One region of the Moritella sp. 36 genome, then DNA from elsewhere that is predicted to be linked to it. Evidence: predicted binding sites of a transcription regulator. Region 1 holds the regulator's gene; each other region holds the start of a gene.
The links. Region 1 encodes sigma-54, which starts transcription at its own class of promoters, with help from an activator protein. Its sites were predicted from a motif close to GTTGGCACGNNNNTNGNNT; they were not measured.

Region 1 (3,290 bases):
TTCGTCGTTTATCGGTAACGAAAAATATCATGGCAATCTTAGAGTTACGAACTGAACTCACGCGTTTCGAACGTGAAGAAAAGTTAGAAGAATTATTAGAAGAGTTCCATATCACCCATATTCGCGATAGTTTAGGCATGAGCTTATCGGGTGGTGAACGCCGCCGTGTTGAGATTGCCCGCGCGCTTGCGGCAGATCCAAAGTTTATTTTATTAGATGAACCTTTTGCTGGCGTTGATCCAATCTCGGTAGGTGATATTAAAAAAATTATTCAACATCTGCGCGATCGTGGTTTAGGGGTATTAATTACCGACCATAACGTACGTGAGACACTCGATGTATGTGAACACTCTTATATTGTGAGCCATGGACATTTGATCGCATCTGGTACTTCTGAAGAGATTTTATCCAACGAAAAAGTGAAAGAAGTATACCTTGGTGATCAATTCCGACTATAGTTTGATATTGATACGTTACCGCATTTAAGGAAGAGAGAGTAGTCGTTAGATGAAGCCATCATTACAACTTCGTATGAGTCAATCTCTGGCAATGACGCCACAGTTGCAACAAGCGATTCGATTATTACAATTATCGACCTTGGAGTTACAACAAGAGATTCAAGAAGCATTAGACAGTAATCCGCTACTGGAACAAGAAGATCCCAACACAGCTCAAGCAAACGATACAGAAAGTAGTGATGAGCATAATCCAAATAATAACGACGCAGTTACCGATGCCAGCCAAATAGAAGTTAGTGATGCGCTCGCCAGTGAAGCCATGCCAGATGAATTGCCTAATGACAGTAATTGGGATGATGTCTATACCCCTCAAATACAGACTCACAGCAGTGCGGGTAGCAGTATTGATGGTTTAGACCAAGTCTATCAAGGTGAGACCAGCGAAGGCTTATACGAGCATCTCATGTGGCAAATGGAATTAACCCCATTTTCTGACACTGATCGTGCTATTGCCGTTGCGATTATTGATGGCATTGATGATCATGGCTACCTTAATCAGACTTGTGAAGACATCCTGTCTAGCGTCAATAACGGTCACCAAGAACTTAGCGACAGTAGTAAAGAAAATAGTGAAGAGCAAGTTGAATTAGACGAAATAGAAGCAGTATTAAAGCGTATTCAACATTTCGATCCCATCGGCGTTGCAGCGCGTTCATTACAAGAATGTTTATTGATCCAACTCCAGCATTTACCTAAAAACACACCTTGGTTAACAGAATGTCAGCAAATAATTCAGTCTCACATGGATTTATTAGGCAATCGCGACTACCGTCAATTAAGCCGTAAGACAAAATTAAAAGAACCACAGCTTAAAGAGATCATGCAATTAATTCAGAGTCTAGAACCCAGACCTGGCAATGTTATCGATCAGACTGAAGGGCTTTATGTAATTCCCGATGTTTTAGTAAAGAAAAAAAATAATCAGTGGGTAGTCGAGTTAAATCCTGACATTGTGCCAAGATTAAAAGTGAACAATGAATATTCAAACTTGTCGACAAGCAATCGTAGTAGCAGCGATGGGCAGTTTATTCGAACGCATGTACAAGAAGCTAAATGGTTTATTAAAAGCTTAGATAGCCGTAATGAAACCTTACTAAAAGTAACTAAAAGTATTGTTCAACGACAAATTGATTTTTTTGAGTATGGCGATGAAGCCATGAAACCTATGGTTTTAAATGATATTGCCGAAGAAGTGGAAATGCACGAGTCAACCATTTCACGGGTAACAACGCAGAAGTTTATGCATACACCACGCGGTATTTTTGAACTTAAGTTTTTCTTTTCAAGCCATGTAAGTACTGACAATGGCGGAGAATGTTCATCAACCGCTATTCGAGCATTAATAAAAAAATTGGTCGCGGCAGAAAATGTCATTAAACCATTAAGTGACAGCAAGATTGCTGATTTACTTGCTGATCAAGGTATCAAAGTGGCTAGACGTACGATTGCAAAATATCGGGAGGCACTAAGTATACCACCGTCTAATCAGCGTAAAAGCCTATTATAAGGCTAATCCAACCTTCATAGGGGAGACATATATGCAAATTAATTTAACCGGTAGACATGTAAACATTACAGACTCACTGAAAGATTATGTTGATAGCAAGTTTTCCAAATTAGAACGGCATTTTGATCATATAAACAATATCCATGTGATTTTAAATGTCGAAAAATTACTTCAAATTGCAGAAGCAAAAATACATTTAAATGGGGGGGAGATCTTTGCCGTGCATGAACACAATGACATGTATGCCGCAATTGATGGCTTACTGGATAAGCTCGATCGCCAAGTGATTAAGCATAAAGAGAAGTTGATTCGTCATTAATTTTAATCTCGCCACAGATAACCTAAAGGAAAACCACTTTTTCCTTTAGGTATTAATGCTTCTGACATAATTAAAACATATCATATCCAAATCAATTGCGGGATAATGAACCCATTATTTTATATCGCTGTGAGGATAAAAGATGAAATTAATAATAGTCAGCGGCCAGTCAGGATCTGGTAAATCAATTGCATTACGCGTGCTTGAAGATCTAGGCTACTATTGCGTAGATAACCTACCAGTAAAATTACTACCACAACTGCTAAAAACCTTAAATGACCAAACCGAAAAAGTGGCAGTGAGTATTGATGTCCGTAATTTACCGACAGAAAAAAAAGAATTAAACGACATAATTACAGAGTTAAGAACGAGCACCGATCTGACTAGTTTATTTCTTGATACTAACCAGTCAGTCCTTATCAAACGTTATAGTGAAACCAGACGCCTTCATCCGTTAACAAAAGATGAGCTATCTCTATCACAAGCGATTGAAATAGAAAAAAAACGATTAAGCCCTTTAGCGTTACTTGCTGATTTAAAAATCGATACTACTGAACTCAATATTCATGAACTCAGTGAACAGATTAAAGAACGTATTTTAGGAAAGAAAAACAACCAACTTGTCTTAGTATTTCAATCATTTGGTTTTAAACATGGCCTACCTATGGATGCCGATTATGTATTTGATGTCCGTTTTCTACCAAACCCCCATTGGATCCCAGAATTAAAACCTTACACAGGTCTTGATGAACCCGTCATTAAATACCTGAGCCAACAGCCTGATGTAATGAGCTTTTCACAACAGATTGAAAACTTACTCACGACTTGGTTGCCAATGTTAGAAAAAAATAACCGCAGTTATGTCACCGTTGCTATCGGTTGTACAGGCGGCCAACATCGCTCGGTATTCATTGCTGAACAATTAGCAAAGAGCTTTAAACTACAA
Region 2 (3,290 bases), 630 kb from region 1:
AGTTGCGGAGGCCGTAATCCCCGTTGCTGATTCTCCATTACCAAAATCCCAGTTATAAGACGAGATATCGCTGCTTTGGTTGGAACTTTCGCTCGCATCGAAGCTTACAACTAACTTATCCTTTGTATAGTTTAACTTTGCAGTTGGAGTTGTTATTTCATCAACAACGTAAACAGTCGTTGCTGTTGTTGCTTGGGTGTTATCTTCGGCTGTGACTTTTAAATGAACAATATGTTGCCCTGTTTTGCTAAAACTATGGGTGACTTGAGGTCCTGACAACTCTTGACCTTCAATCACCCAATCAATTTGAGATAAAGAGCCTTCACTATAGCTAGAGGAATCGCTATTAAACGTATATACCGTTGTTGCTCTATCCGTAATGCCTATTATTGCGCGTGGGGATAGGGGCTGTGTAGCTATATCTTCTGCACTGATTGTTAAATTTTTTGAAAACTGAGCTAAAGCTTCTCCAGTATGATTCTCTACAGTTAACTTTACTTTGTAGGTGGAAGCTTCTTTAAACTCATATTGAGGTGCTTGTTCTGGATATAATGAGGTTACTTGTCCTTCACCTTCTAAGCTTACTGACCAGTTAAAAGTCATGTCGTCAGTGGATTGCTCAACATCATTTACGGTATAAACGGAACTGAAATTATAAATGGGTGAGTTTATATCACTAGGTGTAGCTGAAAAACTCACGGATGATATCGTTTTTAATTTGTCATCCTTATCGTCATTATCAAATACATCCTCAGAACCGCAAGCTGTAAGCGTTGATAATAGTGCTACCAGTAGTAATTTCTTCATCGTATTTCTTCCATGAGTTTATATTTTGAGTAACAGATCCATCTTGGCTACTCGGGTTGGAAGCACATTATCATTATAACGATTATAAGAAGTACCAATTTGATTGTGGTACAAAACGTTGTGTCACCTTTTGTCTGGTGCTCTTATTGAAATGATTTAATTTATTTTAAATGAATTATATCAAACTTAATTATTTAGACTTAAATGAGCCTAATTAGTAGTAATGATTAACAATTAAAATTAATTAATTTATTACGTAATTTTAAGGTATAAGAAGTTATTAAAAGTGGGATTACGATCTCACATTTTATAGTTGTTAACATTTGAACAACAATTGCACTGAATTGGGGTTAACAACTTCGCTGCTGCACCAAGTTAGTGCTTTATAGATGCGTAAATGTGGGGGTGTTATATTAAACTGTTGAATTTACTTTGTTTTAATTGTTGGCACGGACGTTGAATTAAGTTTAATCATATAGATACTCAATACACTCAGGCAAGGAGCTCTTTATGAAGCTAATAAGCGCAATCATTAAACCATTTAAACTCGATGATGTTCGTGAAGCAGTAGCAGATATCGGTGTTGAAGGATTAACAGTAACTGAAGTGAAAGGCTTTGGTCGTCAAAAAGGTCATACCGAATTGTATCGTGGTGCAGAATATCAAGTTGATTTTTTACCTAAAGTTAAGTTAGAAATCGCAACACAGAGTGAAAATGTTGATCGCGTAATTGAAGCTATTAATAGTGCTGCTTATACGGGAAAAATTGGTGATGGTAAGATTTTTGTTTACGATTTAACACAAGTTGTGCGTATCCGTACGGGCGAAATGGACTCAGAAGCAATTTAAAGGAAATAAATTATGCAAGAGCTAACAACTACAGTTACTGAGCTGCGTTTTGCACTCGATACTTTTTACTTTTTAATGTCAGGTGTACTTGTGATGTGGATGGCGGCAGGTTTTGCTATGCTCGAAGCTGGCCTCGTTAGATCTAAGAATACAACTGAAATTCTGACAAAGAACATCGTGCTTTATTCTATCGCATGTATCATGTTTTTATTAGTCGGTTATAACATCATGTATGTTGGTAATGCTGAAGGCGGCATCATCCCATCATTTGGTTCTTTAATTGGCTCACAATCTGAGGGCGCTGATCACTCATTAGAATCAGACTTCTTCTTCCAAGTTGTATTTGTTGCAACAGCAATGTCGATTGTATCAGGTGCGGTTGCTGAACGTATGAAACTATGGGCTTTCCTCGCCTTCACGGTCGTTTTGACTGGTGTTATTTACCCGATGGAAGGTTACTGGACTTGGGGTGGTGGTTTCTTAGCTGAAGCTGGTTTCTCTGATTTTGCGGGTTCAGGTATTGTTCACATGGCTGGTGCGACGGCTGCATTTGCTGCAGTACTTCTATTGGGCGCTCGTAAGGGTAAATATGGTAAGAACGGTGAAGTGTATCCAATCCCTGGTTCAAATATGCCACTAGCAACATTAGGTGCATTTATCTTATGGATGGGTTGGTTTGGTTTTAACGGTGGCTCACAACTACTACTTTCAGATGCTGAAAATGCAACGGCTGTTGGTCAAATCTTTCTGAACACGAACGCGGCGGCGGCTGCCGGTGCTGTAGCTGCATTGCTCATTACTAAATTAATGTGGGGCAAAGCTGATTTAACAATGATTCTTAATGGTGCATTAGCTGGTTTGGTTACTATCACGGCAGACCCTCTGAGTCCTGCACCAGCATTTGCTACATTATTGGGTGCTTTAGGTGGTGCGTTAGTCGTATTTAGTATCGTAGCATTAGATAAAGCGAAGATTGATGATCCAGTTGGTGCTATCTCAGTACATGGTGTTTGTGGTCTATTTGGCTTAATGGTTGTTCCATTTAGCAATTCAGATGCAACATTTAGTGCTCAAATATACGGCGCAGCGATTATCTTTGCTTGGGTATTCGCAGCAAGTATCTTAGTGTGGGCTGTACTGAAAGCGACAATGGGTATTCGTGTTACTGAAGAAGAAGAAGTTACAGGTATGGATATGGCTGACTGTGGTATCGATGCTTACCCTGAGTTTGTATCAGTTAAATAAATTGAGCTAATAGCAGGTTATAAATAACAAAAGCTCAGCAACTGCTGAGCTTTTTCTTTGTTTCTTTAAACATAAAGATGACTCAGTCGTGTCGATTTATTCGAAGGCACATTATTAGAATCCAATTTCTACCTATGATATTATTCACTCAGTTTCCTCATTAGAATTTTAATTCCGCATGTTACTTATTATCGATAACTACGATAGTTTTACGTTTAATTTATTTCAATACTTCTCAGAGCTTGGGCAAGAAGTTGTCGTTAGGCGTAATGACGAAATTTCACTGGAGCAAATATCTATCTTGTCTCCTGATTATTTGGTTATTTCTCCAGGACCGTGTACACCCAACGATGCTGGTATTTCATTATCTGTTATCGAACAGTTTGCGG
Region 3 (3,290 bases), 1.7 Mb from region 1:
TCTTTAAGTGTTGGATGAACATTTGTTTCTGAGCTGCATTACCTTTCCAGAGTACGGGTTCGCCATATTTTCTTTGACTTGCAAGCGCTGCGCTTGCCTCATCCAATCCTGTCGCATCAACAATGTCGTTAAGTGTCATGGTATTCATACCGGTAAACAACGCGGTTAATTCGACAGGCACAGTCGGAAGTAGTGATAACCAATGGTCACGTGAATGTACGAGAGATTTAACCCAGTAACCATCTTGTTGTATTGTACCGATAGGTTGGTGGCTAAAGTAGTTAACTGGGATGTAAATAGCAGCGCCATTTTCAACAATAAAAGGCCCATTCAAATCTAACTGTTTTCTTAGTTCGAGTAATTCGGCATAAGTTTTACTGGTATTTGGAATAACGGGTATTGCCGCGCGCTTTAATTTGGCGAGCGTACTTAATGCGGGCGTAAAACTGTAGTTGTCATGATCGAGCAAAGTACCATCAAGATCTGTAAAAATGGCAGGGTAATGATTAAGCTGCATTGACTGAGGACTGTATGAATGCACTATGTTGCGGCTACTGTCCATTTCAAAAACCCAATTGCATAATGCGGGTAATGTCGTTAATCCATGCTCGGTGAGCCGTTCGAAATAAGCTGTAAACAGTTTTATCTCAGATTTGTTCATGACCCGGTCAAGTGGGGAATTGAGTGTCAGTGCTTGCTGCTTTAATTTTAACTCTTGCTCAAGTCGCCACTGGTAAACGGTATTGAAACTCGGCGCTTTAAGCATGACTAACATATCAAGTCGTTCATAAAGCGCAGCGTAGTGATGTTTGATTTGGTTGTTCACATAGCGACGCCAAACACCGTATTTGTCTTTCGCCGCTTCAAGGTTGTTGACAGGTTCTAATAGTGCCTCATCTGTTTGTGCTTGTACGCCTAAGCACCAACCTTCAAGAATAATGACATCGACAGCGCCATGAATTACTGGCCACTCTGATTCTGGGTACGGGTTATCGGTAGTTTTATTAAACCGAGGCAGAGCAACTGGTGTTGATTTATTGTTAGCAGATCGCAACTTATCTAAGGTACTGTGCGCGAGTGATAAATTATGTGTTCCTGGCACTCCCCGAGTTTGTAATAAGTGATGCTCATGCTCAGATAAGTTTTTACGTTGCTGGTGGCTATAATAAAAATCATCGAGAGAGAGAACCGCGACATTCATTTTATAGACACTGGTTAAATAGGTCGCGAGATAATCGGCGAGTGTTGATTTACCTGAGCCTTGGCAACCATTAATACCAATTAAAACAGGTGCTTGTTTTTTATTTATGCGGTCAATATCTGTTGCTGCACTGTTTATTGCACTATGCTGGTGCGCTCTGATTGCCGATATTAGCCCTGTGTACCATTTTGCAGCGTCGGTTAAATAAGCGGTTTCTAGCTTATTACGCTCAATAAATGCGGTTAGTTGCGGGTTTGTTATCATAATAGCCATCCTTGAATGAGCGAATCTTATAATAAGTTAATCAATAACTGTGCCACATATTGATTAATTTAATAGAAAATACCTCTAAGGTGTAAGGTTAAGTTTTTCAATAAGGGATGTTAGGTGATATTTATTGATCTACATCAATTTTTCTGGTCGCTATAGGGTATTTCTGTTAACATCGCCGCCTTAATCTACAGCTCTGGATTTACGTTCTAGTTAGCTCAATGGGGAATAACCAAATGTCAGCACCAATTACTACAAAAAATACCGCTCAAATTACAGTTTGTGCATTATATAAATTCGTACGTTTAGAGAATTTCGAAGCGTTACGCGCGCCTTTATTAGCAAAAATGGAAAGCCAAGATGTTCGCGGTACGCTGTTATTAGCGGCCGAGGGTATTAACGGTACAATTGCTGGGCCACAAGCAGGTATTGATGCTGTATTAAGCTTTTTATCTCAAGACCCAAGTCTGGGCGAAATCTCTTTCAAAGAATCTTATAACGATGAGAATCCGTTCTTACGTACTAAGGTTAAGCTGAAAAAAGAAATCGTAACCATGGGTGTTGAAGGTATTGATCCTAACCAAGTTGTTGGTACATATGTAAAACCGAAAGATTGGAATGCACTTATTTCTGATCCTGAAGTGATTTTGATTGATACACGTAACGACTATGAAATTGAGATCGGTACATTCCAAAACGCTGTAAACCCGAATACTGCGACTTTCCGTGAATTCCCTGAGTATGTGAAAAACAACTTGGACAAAGAAAAACACAAGAAAGTAGCGATGTATTGTACAGGTGGTATCCGTTGTGAAAAATCGACAGCTTATTTAAAAGAGCAAGGTTTTGACGAAGTTTACCACTTAGATGGCGGTATTCTTAAGTATCTTGAAGAAGTGCCAAAAGAAGAAACGATGTGGGAAGGTGAGTGCTTTGTATTCGACGGCCGTGTTTCTGTAAACCACGACTTAGAACAAGGTGAATGTGACCAATGCTTCGCTTGTCGTTACCCGTTAACACAAGATGAACTGCAAAGTGAGCATTACGTGAAAGGTCTTAGCTGTCACCGTTGTCATGATCAAGTGACAGATGAACAGCGTAGCCGTTTTGCTGAGCGTGAACGTCAAATGGAGCTCGCTGAAAAACGTGGTGAGTCACATATTGGTGGTGAAATTAAACACATCATTGATGAACGTCGCGTAGAAAAAGCAAAGAAAAAAGCTGAGCAAAACGCGAAGTAATATTTGGGTTATAAATACTTAAATAAGCAATAAACACTTAGAATAAAAACCGCTGGTTAGGTTACTTGGAATGGTAACTTACTTGCGGTTTTTTATTATCTGCAGTTTGAGGTTATTATTTGTAATTAATCGTGTATTTGGTACTGTTTATGATAATGAAATTAAACTGGAACTCACGTTATACGTCATTCCGAATAACAACCTGTTAGGTAGATAAAACGATGCCATACACATTATCACACGCAGTAGTCGCACTACCTGTATCAGTCATTGCGCGGGGAAAGGTTCCGCTTGCTGCAATGGTTGTTGGAAGCATGTCACCAGACTTCCCATATCTTTTCGCTCTTAGTCCAACAGAAGCGCCTGGGCATTCAGAGCTCGGGGTGCTTATTTATTGTCTTCTTCCGTCACTTTTAATGTTACTTGTTTGGTATCGGTGGATCGAGGGGCCAACTCTTGAGCTGTTTCGGTTGCCGCGAAGGGATTGGTCATTCGGAAAGTCTTCGTATCTTTTAGTCGTGTTTGGGGTATTGCTCGGTGCATACAGTCATGTGCTGTGGGATGCGACGAGTCATTTT

Region 2: a site for sigma-54 is predicted at 1,251-1,269, ahead of glnK (P-II family nitrogen regulator). Genes of this name have one in related genera too.
Region 3: a site for sigma-54 is predicted at 1,504-1,522, ahead of HWV03_RS08935 (HAD-IIB family hydrolase). Genes of this name have one in related genera too.

The regions. Positions count from the first base shown of each region.
Region 1 is NZ_CP056120.1:235,800-239,089, reverse strand. Features, by position in the region: gene lptB (LPS export ABC transporter ATP-binding protein) at 1-458, shown strand, start outside; gene HWV03_RS01090 (RNA polymerase factor sigma-54) at 508-2,025, shown strand; gene hpf (ribosome hibernation promoting factor) at 2,057-2,344, shown strand; gene rapZ (RNase adapter RapZ) at 2,487-3,290, shown strand, end outside.
Region 2 is NZ_CP056120.1:4,640,149-4,643,438, reverse strand. Features, by position in the region: gene HWV03_RS20650 (PKD domain-containing protein) at 1-807, opposite strand, end outside; gene glnK (P-II family nitrogen regulator) at 1,318-1,656, shown strand; gene HWV03_RS20640 (ammonium transporter) at 1,669-2,901, shown strand; gene HWV03_RS20635 (anthranilate synthase component II) at 3,080-3,290, shown strand, end outside.
Region 3 is NZ_CP056120.1:1,982,413-1,985,702, forward strand. Features, by position in the region: gene HWV03_RS08935 (HAD-IIB family hydrolase) at 1-1,465, opposite strand, end outside; gene trhO (oxygen-dependent tRNA uridine(34) hydroxylase TrhO) at 1,708-2,712, shown strand; gene HWV03_RS08945 (DUF4184 family protein) at 2,934-3,290, shown strand, end outside.